DNA from 4 places in the Shewanella sp. MF05960 genome. Region 1 is predicted to be linked to each of the others. Evidence: predicted binding sites of a transcription regulator. Region 1 holds the regulator's gene; each other region holds the start of a gene.

Evidence for each region. The regulator sigma-54, encoded in region 1, starts transcription at its own class of promoters, with help from an activator protein. The targets are predictions, from matches to a motif close to GTTGGCACGNNNNTNGNNT.
Region 2: flhA (flagellar biosynthesis protein FlhA) is a predicted target of sigma-54. The motif match lies at 1,591-1,609, and genes of this name have one in related genera.
Region 3: ACROAE_RS19515 (flagellar assembly protein FlgT) is a predicted target of sigma-54. The motif match lies at 1,091-1,109, and genes of this name have one in related genera.
Region 4: ACROAE_RS10625 (DUF3192 domain-containing protein) is a predicted target of sigma-54. The motif match lies at 2,298-2,316, and genes of this name have one in related genera.

Annotation. Positions count from the first base shown of each region.
Region 1 is NZ_JBOZPS010000004.1:194,448-198,716, reverse strand. Features, by position in the region: gene rapZ (RNase adapter RapZ) at 1-166, opposite strand, end outside; gene ptsN (PTS IIA-like nitrogen regulatory protein PtsN) at 163-606, opposite strand; gene hpf (ribosome hibernation promoting factor) at 609-896, opposite strand; gene ACROAE_RS05725 (RNA polymerase factor sigma-54) at 921-2,405, opposite strand; gene lptB (LPS export ABC transporter ATP-binding protein) at 2,814-3,545, opposite strand; gene lptA (lipopolysaccharide transport periplasmic protein LptA) at 3,542-4,123, opposite strand; gene lptC (LPS export ABC transporter periplasmic protein LptC) at 4,110-4,269, opposite strand, start outside.
Region 2 is NZ_JBOZPS010000017.1:41,420-45,688, forward strand. Features, by position in the region: gene fliR (flagellar biosynthetic protein FliR) at 1-419, shown strand, start outside; gene flhB (flagellar biosynthesis protein FlhB) at 429-1,562, shown strand; gene flhA (flagellar biosynthesis protein FlhA) at 1,678-3,777, shown strand; gene flhF (flagellar biosynthesis protein FlhF) at 3,807-4,269, shown strand, end outside.
Region 3 is NZ_JBOZPS010000029.1:14,514-18,782, forward strand. Features, by position in the region: gene ACROAE_RS19505 (LPP20 family lipoprotein) at 1-191, opposite strand, end outside; gene ACROAE_RS19510 (FlgO family outer membrane protein) at 188-898, opposite strand; gene ACROAE_RS19515 (flagellar assembly protein FlgT) at 1,202-2,407, shown strand; tRNA gene ACROAE_RS19520 (tRNA-Arg) at 2,548-2,623, shown strand; gene ACROAE_RS19525 (UDP-N-acetylglucosamine 4,6-dehydratase) at 2,891-4,084, shown strand; gene ACROAE_RS19530 (LegC family aminotransferase) at 4,093-4,269, shown strand, end outside.
Region 4 is NZ_JBOZPS010000008.1:227,389-231,657, forward strand. Features, by position in the region: gene ACROAE_RS10610 (Mpo1-like protein) at 58-381, opposite strand; gene ACROAE_RS10615 (GNAT family N-acetyltransferase) at 491-1,132, opposite strand; gene ACROAE_RS10620 (DUF2789 domain-containing protein) at 1,596-1,826, shown strand; gene ACROAE_RS10625 (DUF3192 domain-containing protein) at 1,863-2,246, opposite strand; gene ACROAE_RS10630 (hypothetical protein) at 2,406-2,750, shown strand; gene ACROAE_RS10635 (Zn-ribbon-containing protein) at 2,754-3,527, shown strand; gene ACROAE_RS10640 (DEAD/DEAH box helicase) at 3,536-4,269, shown strand, end outside.

The sequences.
Region 1 (4,269 bases):
CAACACTAATCGCTACTAGGTCATTATTGCCTTTTAACTGAGCCAATAAGGTGCCAATTAGCGGCAATGGCAGGTTATCAACACAGTAATAGCCTAGGTCTTCTAGTACTCTTAATGCTACTGATTTACCTGAGCCTGACCGTCCTGATACGATAACAAGTTTCATGCCGTAATTACCTGATAGAGTTCTGTTGAATCGTGGATTTTACGCAGCTGTTTTAGTACTTGTTTGTCGCTGAGTTTTTGGGCCATCGAAGATAAGGTGCTTAAGTGTTGTTGGCACTGATCTGCAGGAACTAATAATGCAAATAAGATATCGACAGGTTGTTTATCGATGGCATCGAACGAAATGGGTTCTTCGCATTTTACAAAGATCGCAATAGGGTGATCGATTGTCGTTAATCGGCCATGAGGTATTGCAATACCATTACCTATACCTGTGCTACCCATTTTTTCTCTTGCGATAAGGCTTTCAAACACCTCTTGCGAAGACAGGGTCGGGTACTGGGCAGCGACTAAATCGCTGATAAGTTCCAGTACCTTTTTCTTACTGCCCGGTGTGGCACAGGTGGTGCATTCCGGCTGCAGGATGGTACAAAGTTCCATCGTTAGTGTTTTGTATACTTCTCTTTGTGTTTAATTACCTGACGATCGAGCTTATCTATCAGGGCGTCTATTGCTGCATACATGTCTGTATGTTCTGACATTGCAAAAATTTCTCCGCCCTTTAGGCTGACTTTAGCTTCTGCTTTTTGTTGTAATTTTTCTACGTTGAGTACAACGTGAACATTATTGATCTGATCGAAGTGCCGTTCAAGCTTTGAAAACTTTTCCTGAACGTATTCACGTAAAGATTCGGTTATTTCAACATGATGCCCTGATAAATTGATCTGCATTACACTTCTCCATTGTTGAGTGATTTATAAACTCTTACGTTGGTTTGAGGGCGGTATCATCATTGCCTCACGGTATTTTGCAATCGTACGACGAGCAACGTTTATGCCCTGTTCGGCCAGTAGTTGAGCCATTTTGCTGTCGCTAAGCGGCTTTTTCTGGTTTTCTGCAGCAACCAACTTTTTAATAAATGCACGGATTGCTGTCGATGAGCACTCTCCGCCATCATCAGTGCTGACATGACTAGAGAAAAAGTATTTTAATTCAAACAACCCTCGTGGGGTGTGCATGTATTTTTGAGTGGTCACGCGCGAAATGGTCGATTCATGCATTTCTACGGCTTCAGCAATGTCATTTAATACCATAGGTTTCATGGCTTCTTCGCCATATTCGAAAAAACCTTGTTGGAATTGCACAATGCAATTGGCTACTTTTAACAAGGTATCGTTACGGCTTTCAATGCTTTTGATAAACCATTTAGCTTCTTGCAAATGACCTCGTATAAACTGAGTATCAGATGGGTTTTTACTGCTGCGAGCCATTGCTGCATATTGCTGATTAACACCGATTTTAGGCATGTTATCTGGATTGAGTTCAACAACCCAACGGCCATTCTTTTTAAATACTGTGACATCAGGGATCACGTATTCGTCATCGACGGCAGTGATCAATAAGCCAGGACGCGGATTAAGAGATTGAATTAAGGTAATGGCATCACGTAACTCATCTTCTTTTAAACGCGTTTTACGCATTAATAATCTAAAGTCACGCCCAGCGATTAAATCCAAATAATCTTTGATGAGCATTCGCGCATTTTCAATGTGCGGAGTTGAGTCTGCATATTGTGACAGTTGAATGAGTAGACATTCACTAAGGTCACGTGCAGCAACACCTACGGGGTCAAAATGTTGAATTCGCTTTAACACCGCTTGAACCTCATCAAGCTCAACATTTTCATCGCCCATAGCTTCTAGTATTTCTTCAGTGCTTTGGGTTAGATAGCCGCGTTCATCTATTGCGTCAATGATGGCTGTTGCGATGGCAAGGTCGGTGTCTGAAAATGGCGTTAAGTTTTTTTGCCACTCTAAATGTTCATATAAGCCTTCGGTGGTTTCCCCTTGAAAAGGCATATCATCGTCACGCATGCTGGCACTACCAGACCCTGACATCGGTGAGGCGGTATAGACTTCATCCCAGGTCGTGTCCATGGGCATGTCGTCCATAGTTTCTTTACTGATGGATTCTGTGGTGTCGATGGTTGAAGTATCTTTTTCGACACTCACATTACTGTTGTCACTGAAGTCTGTGTCTGATTGATCGCGACTTTCTTTTAAGGGATCTTTAGCTTGAGAAAATTCATCTTCTATTTCAAGCAATGGATTTGAGTCCAGCGCCTGTTGGATTTCTTGCTGTAGCTCCAATGAAGATAATTGCAGCAAGCGGATGGCTTGCTGCAATTGAGGGGTCATAGTGAGATGCTGACCCATTTTAAGTTGGAGTGACGCTTTCATTTACCGCTTATCCCTAGATGATTTCCATAAAAATAACAATCTCGAAAAACTGTAATGGGGTGTCACGTACGTCAATGACATTTCACGCAATTTAGGTATCGTTCAATGGAATGAATTAGATAGGCTAAAAGGCGTATACCCAATCAACTTGAAGATACGTGTTTCAGAGCTTCACCGTGTTTTCAATACTAGGCGCGTTAATGCGGTAATGTAGGCACCTTATAAATTAACGCAACAACGTAGTGGGAACACGGTGAAACTCCCAAGGGGCAAGTTTTACACGCGTTCATGCTGTGTTATTGATTTTGGAAAGGGAACGACCATTAACCGCAATCAATGCCTTGCCTAAACGCGTGTAAATTCTTGCTGAAATCGAGTATCTTCAGGTTGTTTGGGTATATAACTTAACTATAGCTTGAATTGTTCACCTAAGTACACAGCTCGAACTTGTTGATTGCTCAAGATCTCTTCAGGTGTTCCTTCGGCAATTAAATTACCTTGGCTTACGATGTAAGCTCTTTCACATACATCGAGTGTTTCGCGAACATTATGGTCAGTGATCAGTACACCTAATCCACGACTTTTTAGCTGCTGGATAATTTTTTTAATGTCGATAACCGAAATCGGATCAACCCCCGCAAAAGGTTCATCAAGCAAAATGAATTTAGGGTTAGCAGCGAGTGCTCGGGCAATTTCGACTCGACGGCGTTCACCGCCAGACAATGACATGCCTTGGCTGTCGCGAATGTGAGTAATGTGAAACTCTTCCAGTAAATGCTGGAGCTGTTCAATACGTTCGTCATTACTGAGTTCTTTGCGGGTTTGTAACACCGCCATGATATTGTCGTGCACGGTGAGTTTTCGAAAAATACTGGCTTCTTGTGGTAAATAACCAATCCCTTTACGGGCTCTAAGATGCATTGGGTCAGCGGTGAGGTCGTCATTATCAATTAATATACGGCCTTTATCACTTTTGACTAACCCTACAACCATGTAAAACGTGGTTGTTTTACCGGCACCATTAGGGCCAAGTAAACCGACAATTTGCCCCGTTTTTACAGTTAAGCTGACGTCTTTTACGACTTGACGCGCTTTATAGCTTTTGGCTAGGTTTTCAGCTGTTAAGGTAATTTGGCTCATGGTTTTATCTGCTTGTTGACAGGGATCTCAGGCAGCTTTTGTTTTGGCGCTGACTCGTCTTGGAAATTTTCTGGTTGAATAATCGTGATGACGCGATCTTGGCCTTTACCGGTACTCTCAGCAATTAACTCTTGGGCTTTAATGTTGTATTTAATTAGGTTGCCCGTGACTTGGCTGCCTGCTTGGTCTAGCTTGGCATTACCGGTTAACGTCAGAGTTGTTGTGGCGAGATCGTAACTGATTTCGTTGGCACTGGCGGTACCGATGTTACCGTCGTCGAGTTCTTGAGAAAATGTCGCGGGTTTGCCCGTCGCGATTAAGCGTTTTGATACGCCGTTTTTGGGGGTAAATGCGCGTAATTCGTCGGCATTAATATTAATCGTGCCTTGCACAATAGTCACGGGGCCATTAAAGACAATTTGATTGTTTTTAATGTCGGCAGATTGGCTCACTGCAGCAATTTTCAATTCTTGTTTGAGATCACCTTGTTTTGCCATTGCTGGAATGCTCAGCATGCAAAGTAAGCCACTTAATAGTAATGCGGCATTGGCGCGAGGATGTCGATTATTGTGACTCATATGTTCCTTCTACTTTGCTTAGTAGCGATAATTTTTGCGTATTCAAGTCAGCATGTAGGCCTAAGCCTTGGATCATAAACCCTTTACCTTTGATATACACCATCTCTTGTGAGCTGCCTATCATGGTCGTTAAATCTAGGGTGACT
Region 2 (4,269 bases), on a different contig from region 1:
TTTTACTGCTCGCGACGCTGATATTTTTAGCCGTTGATGGCCATTTATTAATGTTCAGAATGCTGGTGGCCAGTTTTGAAACGATCCCTATATCGACTCAAGGTATTTCAATTGCCAATTACCGCGCGTTAGCTGAATGGGGCAGTTATATGTTTGGGGCGGCATTAACCATGTCAATCTCGGCGATTGTGGCCTTATTACTGATTAACCTCTCTTTTGGTGTGATGACCAGAGCGTCACCTCAGTTAAACATTTTCTCTATTGGTTTCCCCGTTACCATGGTCAGTGGTTTGCTGATTTTATGGTTAACCCTTGGCCCTATCATGGCGCATTTTGATGAAGTCTGGCAGGCGGCACAGCTGTTGATGTGTGATGTGTTACAACTTCAATGTCAAACCGACGCTGCAATCGTGTTCTAAGGAGGGAAAATGGCCGAAAATGACAGCAGTCAAGAACGCACAGAAGAACCCACCAGTAAGCGACTTGAACAAGCACGTGAAAAGGGTCAAGTTGCTCGCTCAAAAGAACTCGGAACCGCCGCGGTGTTATTGGCTGCATCAGTAGGTTTTGCCATGACTGGACCTTCTATTGCGATTAGTCTTTACAACATCATGAAACAAATTTTCTCCATGGAGCGCGATCAAATATTCGATACCAACTCGATGTTTCGTGTTTGGGGCGTCGTGGGTAATGAGCTTGCCTGGCCACTGTTGAGTTTTATTGTATTGTTGGCGTTTGTGTCTTTCTTAGGCAATATCGTATTAGGTGGAATGTCTTTTTCGGTCAAAGCATTTATGCCTAAAGGCAGTAAGCTTAATCCGATGAATGGCTTTAAACGCATGTTTGGTACTCAAGCGTTGGTTGAGTTAACTAAAGGTATCGCTAAGTTTGCTGTTGTTGCGCTGTCGGCATATTTTTTATTAAGGTTTTATTTTTACGATATTTTAATGTTATCGAACGACCATTTGCCGGGTAATGTGTACCATGCGTTAGATCTGCTGGTATGGATGTTTATTGTTTTATGCAGTTCAATGTTGCTGATTGTCATTATTGATGTGCCGTTCCAGATTTGGAATCACAATAAACAGCTTAAAATGACCAAGCAAGAAGTCAAAGATGAATATAAAGACTCTGAGGGTAAACCAGAAGTCAAAGGGCGTATTAGGCAAATGCAGCATGAATTGGCTCAGCGCCGAATGATGACAGAAGTGCCAAAAGCGGATGTGATTGTGGTTAACCCCGAGCATTATGCAGTAGCGGTTAAATATGATGTGACCCGTTCATCGGCTCCATTTTTAATTGCCAAAGGCGTAGACGATGTTGCGTTTAAAATACGAGAAATTGCTCGTGAACATAACGTCGCTATTGTGTCAGCTCCTCCTCTTGCCAGGGCTATTTACCATACCACCAAGATTGACCAACAAGTGCCAGAAGGGCTCTTTACTGCAGTAGCTCAAGTATTAGCCTACGTGTTTCAACTCAGACAGTATCAAAAAGGTAAGGGACGTAAGCCTAAACCTATTCCTTACAAACAGCCTATCCCCGATGATTTAAAATATTAAGCTCAGCGTGTTTTTAGATAATGCTATTTTTGGCTTAATTCTTGCTTTCTAAGTTTATTCGCGTCAATTAACAGTCCATTGACGCAGTAGACTGACAGAAAGGGTTCATCTAAATATGGATGCAAAAGCAGCTTTTGGGCAATTTAAACAAATAAGACCATCTACTTTTAAAGGTATCGGTACGCCTGTATTAGTTTTGGCTGCATTAGGGATGGTGATTTTGCCTATCCCGCCATTCTTGCTCGATATCTTGTTTTCTTTCAATATAGCCTTAGCGTTAGTGGTGTTACTCGTCGCGATTTATACCGACAGACCCCTTGATTTTGCTGCCTTTCCTACCGTGTTACTTGTCGCGACGTTGTTGCGATTAGCGTTAAACGTCGCTTCAACTCGAATTGTATTGTTAGAAGGCCATAACGGTGGAGATGCCGCGGGTAAGGTGATTGAAGCCTTCGGCTCTGTGGTAATTGGCGGCAATTATGCTGTGGGTTTGGTGGTGTTCATTATCCTAATTATCATTAACTTTGCTGTAGTAACTAAAGGTGCTGGGCGTATTGCAGAAGTGAGTGCTCGCTTTACCCTCGATGCAATGCCCGGCAAACAAATGGCCATTGATGCAGATTTAAATGCGGGAACGCTTACTCAAGACCAAGCGCGTATTCGCCGTGCTGAAGTGACCCGTGAAGCTGACTTTTATGGCGCAATGGACGGTGCATCTAAGTTTGTAAAAGGTGATGCTATTGCCGGTATTATGATCCTAGTGATCAACATCCTCGGCGGTTTTGTTATTGGTATAGTGCAACATGATCTCGATTTCTCAAGTGCGGTAGAAATTTATACCTTACTGACCATTGGTGATGGTTTAGTGGCGCAAATACCTGGCTTACTATTGTCTATTGCTGCGGCCTTAATGGTAACGCGTCAAAATGAATCTGGTGATATGGGCCAGATGATGATGAGTCAGATGTTTGACAATCATAAGTCTTTAGCGATTGCCGCAGGTCTACTGTTTATTATGGGTATTGTACCCGGCATGCCGCATGTGGCATTTTTAACGTTTGCATTTATCACCGCCGGCGCCGCTTATTTTGTTTACAAACGTAATATTGAAAGAAAGCAAGCCGCGTTAGTCGTCGCGACTAAAGGCCCTGCGGAAGCCAAAGATAAAGAACCTAAAGATTTGAGCTGGGATGATGTGCGCCACGTTGACACCATCGGTCTTGAAGTCGGCTATCGGTTAATTCCATTGGTTGATAAATCCCAGGGTGGCGAATTATTAGGCCGTATTAAGGGTGTTCGTAAGAAATTATCTCAAGAGTTAGGATTTTTAGTGCCAGCAGTGCATATTCGTGACAATCTAGACTTATCACCCAATGCTTATCGGATTTCATTGATGGGGGTTGTGGTGGGTGAAGCCGAAGTGAGACATGACTGTGAACTGGCAATTAACCCAGGTCAAGTTTATGGCAAGCTCGACGGTATTGAAACTCGCGATCCTGCATTTGGTTTAGAGGCCGTTTGGATTTCGCCAGAGCAACGTGAGCATGCACAAACATTAGGCTACACAGTGGTAGATACCGCGACCGTTGTCGCAACCCATATTAGCCAGTTGTTAAGCAACAATGCCGCTAAACTATTAGGCTACGAAGAAGTGCAGCAGTTAATGGATATGCTGGCAAAGAACTCACCAAAATTAGTAGATGGTTTTGTACCCGACGTTATGCCTTTAGGCTCTGTGGTTAAAGTCATGCAGAACTTATTAAATGAGGGTGTATCGGTTCGAGATTTACGCACAATCGTCCAAACGTTATTAGAGTATGGTAGTAAGAGTAATGATACTGAAGTATTGACAGCCGCAGTGCGTATCGCCCTAAAACGGATGATAGTCCAGGAGATCTCTGGACCAGAACTTGAAATCCCTGTCATTACATTGGCGCCTGAGTTGGAACAGATGTTGCATAAGTCTATGCAGGCGACAGGTGGAGAAGGGCCAAATATTGAACCCGGACTCGCAGAACGCATGCAGCAGTCACTTTTAGATGCTGCACAGAAGCAAGAAATGGTTGGGCAACCAGCCATATTATTGACATCTGGTATGCTGAGATCCACGCTGTCACGATTTGTTAAATACACTATTCCAAATTTACGAGTGATTTCTTACCAAGAAATCCCCGACGAGAAACAAATCAGAATTGTTTCTGCAGTAGGTCAATAGTGATAACGTCAGTTTAAAGAGGTGCGTACGTGAAAATTAAACGATTTTTTGCCAAAGATATGCGTGCAGCATTGGCACAAGTTAAAGACACCTTAGGGTCTGACGCTGTCATTATGTCTAATAAAAAAGTGGCTGGTGGCATCGAAATTGTTGCCGCGGTTGATTATGACGAACCAAAAGCCGCTATGGCGTCGCAAGCGCCAACGAATAGCTTTATGGATGTCAGTGAAGATAGAGTTTCATTGGGCGCTAAACCTGCCGTTAAGGCACATTCAAAAGTGAGCCCACCGCCTGCAGCGGACTCGTTACAAGCATTACTTGAAAAGCAGCACAATCGCATGGCACAGCAAATGTCTGTGCATCAAGATGAACCAGAGTTACCTGAATGGGCTCGCCAATTACAAGGGGCTAAAACGGCTAAGCCTACCCCAAGTGCGCCACAGGTAAATCATCTTGAAAAACCCAATAAAAGTAATAAAAATCAATCTGCCG
Region 3 (4,269 bases), on a different contig from region 1:
TTCGACGCTTGCATTGCCATTAAAATACGGTGAGACGCTTCAGGGCTAGGTTGCGTCGCTAGCGGTGCATAACCTACCGCTGTTAACGTAGGGAATGAAGAGGGCGCTTCAGTTTCCCACTGCACATATTTATCTTTATTGACGCAGCCGCCGAGTAGCACCAAAATCATAACGAACATCAGTGACTTCATAGCTTATCTCCCAATACGGTATAACGGCTATCGCCTTTTTTCTCATGACGGTACAGCAAACCATTACGAGATTCGATTAATTCAGACTCTTGTAAATAACCAGACAAACTTGACGCAGCGACAAAAGATTGCACTGCCGATAAAACGCGGTTGTTGGTGACGTTTACAACGCGGCCATTAAACACAATGCCCTCAGGGGTCATGGTCATGGTTGACACTAACACGTGTGCCACAGGTAAACCGGATGGCAATAATTGCCAATCACGGCTTAACATAAATTCGCCTTGCTCCGTAGCACGCAAGCTGGTGGCGACATTCATATCCACTAAATTAAATTCGTGCGCATGAAACGCGGCTAACAAACCTTGTTGTAATTGTAAGGCCAGCTCATTGGTGGCATTTAAATTATTAGCTAAAACAGGCGTAGTGATTAATAACGGCTGATCAGGGCGAAGTGCATCATTTTGCACAACCAATTCATTGACTAACTTTTCGGCCCATACATTAATCTGGCCTTTTGGCGCCAAGCCGGCATCTTGAATGTCGTACGCTAATTGCTTATGAGAAACGTTATATTCATCTTTAACTTTGACGTATTTGCCATCATTATTAAACGCTAAATTATTCGCCGGGTTAGGCGTTTGGCTACACGCTGCGACAGACAACAACGCAAGTACAGCAACTGGGGTGATAAGCCTGTTAATCATGATGATTCCTTTAAAAATGTCGCCGACGCGATATGTTGCATTAATGGCACTCAATCAAAACGTGCAAGATTGATGCTTAAGCCATTATTGACTGCGACATAGCCGTCAATGAACGCTAAATCTGTATCGGCAAATAGCGTAAAAGCTTTACTAGATTTAATCCTTAAAGGCTTAAATGCACATAAATATGTTAGTGGCGCGATTTTTGCTTAATTTATACTAATTAAACACTATCGCGTTAGTCGTAATATTTTATGTGCCTTAATAGGCAAAACTGACGATTTTTTGACATTAGGACATCGTATGCCGACGCAAACAAGCCTTATTAAACAAGCAACCAGCCATAAAGCATTCGCGCTTGCACTGATGTTACTGTGGAGCTTTTTTCAGGTTAACACGGCATTTGCAGAACAAGTCGAGGTCACCGGCAGAGCTAAAATTGTCAATGGCGATATCGATAAAGCCCGCGAAGATGCCATCAGTCAGGCATTAAATTATGCGAGCTTAAAAGCGGGGGTTAATTTTTCCAGTGAGCAATCAATCGATCAGGGGCGATTAACCCAGGATACGTTTCAAATTCAGCGTATGGGGTCGGCTAATAATGTTGAGTTGATGAGCGAAATGATCAGCCAAAATACCATCACAGTGGTTTTGCAATTAGAACTCACCGAACCAGAACCTAACGCCCAATGCAAAAGCCAATCATTAAAAGCCGCGATTATGTTGCCGCAATCTTATCTTCAAGATCGCGCTCAGCTTCGATACGGGCAACTGGCCAATTTTGAACAACAGATAACCGAAAAACTCGGCAAGATGATCAATGCTCAGTCTCGTTATAGTTTTGCTCGTGTACACGCCAATGAAAAAATTGATAATACTAACCAATTGGTTAATTTTAGAGGTTACCGCATCCCGACATGGTTAGGCGAAATCACCGAAAGTCAGTACATACTACAACCCGATATTATTGATATTTCAACTGAGCCTGCCGAAAGTGGTTTTTTAGGTTTCAGTGAAGAATACCCACTAAGACAATTCATGATAAAACTCACTCTTTATCATGGTATTAGCGGCGAAGTGGTGTGGACAGAAACTTTTGCCACATCGGCACCCTGGGAATTTGAAAAACAAGAAGTGGTGTCACCGGCTAATCAACGTTTTTGGCGCTCATCCTACGGCCAGTCTATTATTGAAATCTTTCAACAAAGCATACTGACGTTAGATAACCAGTTAAATTGCAGGCCACTATTAGGCCAAATTGTTGCCAGACAAGGCGATAGAGTTATCATCAATTTAGGCCGCAAAAATGGCGTAAAAATGGGTGATAAGTTTCAGATAGTATTGCAAAAAAATATCCCAGATCGCTTAAACACCATGCGCCCCATCGCCAGCAAAAGCCGAGCGAGTGTGGTAATCGAGCAAGTCAGTGAAGACAGCGCCACAGCCATATTTGACGGCATCGATGCAGCAGACAATATCCAAGTAAATGATATCGCGATTAAAAACTGATCATCATGACCGTCATGCATAAGGTTAAGAGTAAGGTTAAGAGTTCAAGCTAAGAAACTAGGCTAATAAACCAGGTTAAGAAATAAGCAGTTAAATTTAAAGGGTTTAAATCAATTATAAACTCAGTATAATCACAGGGTCTCTCTATAGCTCAACAGGATAGAGCAGCCGCCTCCTAAGCGGCCGATCGGGGTTCGAGTCCCTGTGGGGAGACCATATATTTCCTTTCTCATTTTCAAGCTTAAGCTTTCATTTTTTTTAGTCGACTTCCCTGCCTCATTAGTTATCTGGTTTATACTCACTGATAAGCGATTTATTTACTTTACAATCAAGTAGTAAATTGCTTTCTAGTCTCTTATAGTAGCTTTATGTCCATCTATTAATTTCTTGGAATAATTATTGCTGTATTTCAATTGTGATAATTTTTTGACAGTGAATGTATAGCAATGTATCTGCTATTGATTTAAAGAAGGAATTCAACGAATGCAATTGTTTGATTTATCGTTAATTGGAAGGGAGTTTCCTTTACTCTATAGTGATGTTTCGAGATTAGCTTCCGAGCTAAATACGATAGTTGCCAACTCACGTTTTTTGGTTTTAGGCGCAGCTGGTACCATTGGTCAAGCTGTGACAAAAGAAATCTTTAAAAGACAGCCAATTAAACTGCATGTTGTTGACATTAGTGAAAACAATTTAGTTGAACTTGTTCGGGATATTCGAAGTGCTTTTGGCTATATTACAGGTGATTTTCAAAGCTTCGCGCTTGATATTGGTTCTATTGAGTATAATGCGTTTATCAAGACTGATGGTCAGTATGATTATGTGCTGAACTTATCAGCCTTAAAGCATGTACGTAGCGAGAAAGATCCTTTTACCTTGATGCGAATGATAGATGTAAATGTGTTTAATACCGACAAAACTATCCTGCAATCTATCAACTCGGGTGTCAAAAAATACTTTTGTGTTTCAACTGATAAAGCCACAAACCCTGTTAATATGATGGGATCATCGAAAAGAATTATGGAGATGTTTTTGATGCGCCGCAGTCATCAGTTAAGCATTTCAACTGCGCGGTTTGCTAATGTCGCATTCTCAGATGGTTCCCTTTTACACAGTTTCAATCAACGTATTTTGAAACAACAGCCGATTGTGGCACCTAATGATGTGAAGCGTTACTTTGTTACGCCACAAGAGTCGGGTGAGTTATGTTTAATGTCTTGTTTGTTAGGTGATAACCGTGACATTTTTTTCCCTAAACAAACTCAGTCTTTACCGCTGGTTTCTTTTGCAGATATTGCCGTTAAATATTTGGCCCAGTTAGGTTATGAACCTTATCTTTGCAAAGGTGAAACCGAGGCTAGAGAGCTAGTTCATTCTTTACCGAGGCAGGGGAAGTGGCCTTGTTTGTTTACTCAAAGTGATACCACTGGTGAGAAAGATGTTGAAGAGTTTTTTACCCACAAAGATGTGCTAGATATGGATCGTTTTACTGATCTTGGGGTGATAAAGCATTCTGCTGAATTTGATGAGAAACTGTTGAATATGTTTGAACATGAAATCAACACCATGAAAAGAGAGCAAGCTTGGACTAAAACACAAATAGTTACGTTATTTAATAAAATGATCCCTGAGTTTGACCATAAAGAAACCGGTAAATACTTAGATGGAAAAATGTAGGAAATTAGATGAAATCAGCTCATATTTGTCAGTTTATTCGTGATATTTATAAAACAGATCAGTTTATTCCTTTGCATGCGCCAACATTTGCAGGCAATGAGAAACGCTATGTGACAGATACCATTGACAGTACTTTTGTGTCTAGTGTTGGTAAGTATGTTGATGAATTCGAAAACAAAATAGAA
Region 4 (4,269 bases), on a different contig from region 1:
TAGATAAGAATGCCTACATCAATGTAGGATAATGCTTACAAGCGTGTGAGCTAGGCTCTATTTTGCCCCAATAACGTTACGCCACTGGCGTTTTAACATTTGCCCAAACATCACCCAATCAGCCCATAAACTGTACAGCGGATAGGTAAATGTCGCAGGACGATTTTTTTCAAACATAAAATGGCCTAACCAAGCAAACCCATACCCAACGACAGGTAAAAGCAGTAATTGCCACCAATGTTGATTTATCAGTGTATTTATAATAATCACAACAATAATACTGCTGCCGATGTAATGTAACCTGCGGCATACAGGGTCTTGATGTTGCGACAGGTAAAATGGATAAAACTCTGCAAAAGAACTGTAACGTTTGGTCTGCATGACCTACTCCATAATGTGTTAGTGTTAGTGTTAGTGTTGGCACGGCAAAAAACATAAGATTTGATGAACACTTAACTTAATGAAGTTACGCACTCATGTCATCCTAAGGTTAAGTCGATCCGTCTAGTTTGTTATAAAATAAAATCTCGCCATCAACCTTGCCAATATTGACCTCAGCAATACTGCTAAACCCTTGCTGGACAAACACATCATGATGTTTAGGATGAGTAACAAAGACACCAATACCATCAAGCTTAGGCTGTTCATCACACCAACTTAATACCGCTTGAATTAACCTTGCACCATAGCCTTTATTTTGCTCATTGGGCGCTAGGGCAATAAATTGTAAGATGCCACATTTGTCAGAAGGCAAATGTTCCAAAATACAGTTCTCTTTTTCCATTAGGCCCTGGGTTGATTTCCAACCGGTTCCTAACACCATTTTTAAACGCCAATGCCAATATCGCGCTTCACCTAATGGCACTTGTTGGGTAATGACGCAGGCGACACCAATGAGCCGTTCATCATCAAATAAGCCAATTAAGGGTTGTTCTTGTTGCCACAGCTCATTGAGTTCTTCACGAATAGCTGCACGCAGTTTTTGTTCATATTGCGCTTGATCTTGCTGCCCCAAAACATCAATAAAATAGGGGTCGTCATGGTATGCGTTATACAAAATTGACGCCGCCACACGTAAGTCTTCAGCTGTTAAATACACTGCACGTAGGGTTTCCAAGGTAGGGTTATCCATTATTGTTATTCCTTGTTTGATGACTCATTTGCTTAACTTGTTCAGTTAACAAGTGAATAACTTAGCAAGTTAACAAGATTGAAACAATCAACAAATACGGTTTACCTTTATATCCAAACAACCTGAAGGTGTTCGATTTCAGCAAGAATTGACACGCGTTTAGGCAAGGCATTGATTGTGGGTAATGGTCATTCCCTTTCCAAAATCAATAACGCAGCATAAACGCGTGTAAAACTTGCCCTTTGGGAGCTTCACCGTGTTCCCCTGATTATTGAATCAAGAGCGTTGTTGCGCTAATTTATAAGGTGCCTAGTATTGAAAACACAGTGAAGCTCTGAAACACGTATCTTCAAGTTGATTGGGTTTATAATCAATAAATAGCTTTATTGATTAGTTCTTTGCAATTTGGGTATCGAAGATTAATACTGGAAATTCTAACGGGTCATATAAAGGAGTTGTCTCAATGGATACGACAGAAAATGATTTAAGCCACTTATTCCAGCAGCTCGGATTAGCGCACTCACAGCAAGATATTAATGAGTTTGTTAGCCGAAACAAATTAGCCGCACACACCCTGTTGATTGACGCCCAATGTTGGAATCAAAGTCAACGGGCATTTATAAAAGAAGCTTTAATGGAAGACGCCCAATGGTCTGAAGTTATCGACCAATTGGACGTAATGATGAGAGGTTAACCGAACTCTTACAATAACAGACCGATTCAAACCAGCTTAAATTTGCCCTAAAGCAGTGTCACCCCAGCCAACTAAGGTATTGTCTCTAAAGACTATTGGGGTGCACTCATCTTTAGTGGTTTTACCGTCACCTTTAGCCCATTGAGTGCGATAAAATAAGACTTTTATTGCCTGGTCTGTATTGGCTGAATTGTTTTTTGAATATGCTTCACTAAAATCGGCAGTGCCCATTAATGTCACCACTTGCTCGCTGGTCATGCCGAGTGCAAGGTTAGCCAATAAAGCACGATTTTTATCTTGTTGTTTTTCCCAATACTCGTGGCTTTTACCTGATTCATGATCGCCTACGCTAATCACACAGCCGCTTAATCCTACTGACATTAGCGCTACGACACTTGCCGCAATAAGTTTTGATTTCATGTTGCATCCTTTTTGTTAAAATATAACCCGCATTGTTATTACAGATCCTTGTAGCTAAAATCATGCCAAAACTTAATGCACTGATTTAAAATAATTTTTAATGCAATAAAAAATAAATTAGTGAATATTGCTACATATAATGAAGGAATTTAACCAACAATGAGTCCAATTGAACAAGTGCTTGCTGCTGCAAAAGCGATAGCAAACAATGGCCATACTCCAAGTTTAGCGTTAATCAAAAGTCGTTTAGGCAATCGCTTTGCAATGCCGATATTGATCCAAGGCTTACAACAATTTAAAGCATTGCCGAAATCAGAATGGCAAAACTTACCTGAATTAGCCGATATCCCGGCACAAGATCAATCCTCTACCGTACCAGCAGACCCTATCGCTAAGCTGCAATTACAAATAGACGCCATGCAACAGCATATCGATTTACTCACTAACAGAGTCTGCGAATTAGAACAACAAGTCTTAACCATCACCGAAAAGAAGGCACCGTAATCCATGTTTGTTACAGAACTTCGCTTTGAATGCTTTGCCGACACCACTATTGATGCAGCAGAAAAAGCCATTAATGGATTATTAGAAGCCCTTCGCGCCAATGGTCAAATTTTAGGACGCGAGTTTGCAGTGGCTTTTAACGATGGTGAATTTAGAGTTCGCTTGTTGTTACCTGAAAAAACCAGCTTATCGAATCGTTATAATAGCCCTTGGGTAAAAGTGACGTTAGCGGGGTTAACTGCAGCAAAATTATTGGCGCCAAGAGAAAAATTGATAGGCCAAGACATTAACTCAGAAGTCAGCAACACTGACGCACCTTCATGGCAACTGTTGTATACCAGTTATGTTCACATGTGCTCGCCACTGCGCAATGGTGACAACTTATTACCTATCCCGCTTTATCAATTGCCTGCAACGTTTAATGGTGATCATAAGCGCATCATAAAATGGCAAACAGAATGGCAAGCCTGCGATGAACTGCAAATGGCTGCAGCCACCAAAGCAGAATTCGCGGCATTAGATGAAATCACTCGGGCAGACAGTGACCTATTTAGACGTGGTTGGGATTTACGTGGGCGGATAGAATACCTAACTAAGATACCCACTTACTATTATTTATATCGCGTGGGCGGCGAATCATTACAAGCAGAATTAACCCGCCCTTGCCCGCGCTGCGGCTCACATGAATGGAAGCTCGAACAACCGTTATTAGACATGTTTCACTTTAGGTGCGAGCTTTGCCGTATTGTGTCTAACTTATCTTGGGATCATCAATAAATGGAATTGTGCCATTGAGTTATCAGCAGATTATTTCCTACTACAAAGATTGTTATAAAGAAGATAGCGCCTCTATCAATCTTTGGAATGTGAACAAGTTTAAACAAGAAGATCGTTTCATTCTTGAAGGGCAAGATGAATTAGGCACGGGTTTTTTACCTCGCTTACCCATTCCGCAAGAATTTGCCGAGCCCATGCTTAAACGAGTCGCAATGTATCAAAGGGAAAGAATACTGCTGTATGCACGATTCTTATTTGTCGGTAAAGTGACGATTAAAGGTGAGCTCAAAACAGTTGTATCACCACTGCTGTTTAACGAAGCCACCATTGAGCAAGAAAATAATAACTTCTATTTTTCGGCCCAAACTGAAGACACTGAAATCAATGAAGCCCTGCTGCAACAATTGCTGCCAGAAGACAATGCGCTTTCAGAAGATCTCATCAATGAAGACATACATTCACCGTCTTTTTGGACTTCATACTTTAGCCGTAATCACATTGATATCCATTCACTTGAATTACTGAATTATCCAAAACTTGCCAAACACCAAGACATTAAAAAAGCGTTAACCCAAAAAGTACCCCACCTACTGCCTATTTCGATGCTACTTTTTGTGGAACGGTCATCGAGCAGTCGCGGCGTACTTCACGAATTAGAAAGTATCATTAGCACTAATGAACAATCAGCACCCATTTGTAAGCTGTTTAACCATACGTTTGCAAATCAGGCTGTAAAGCTCAG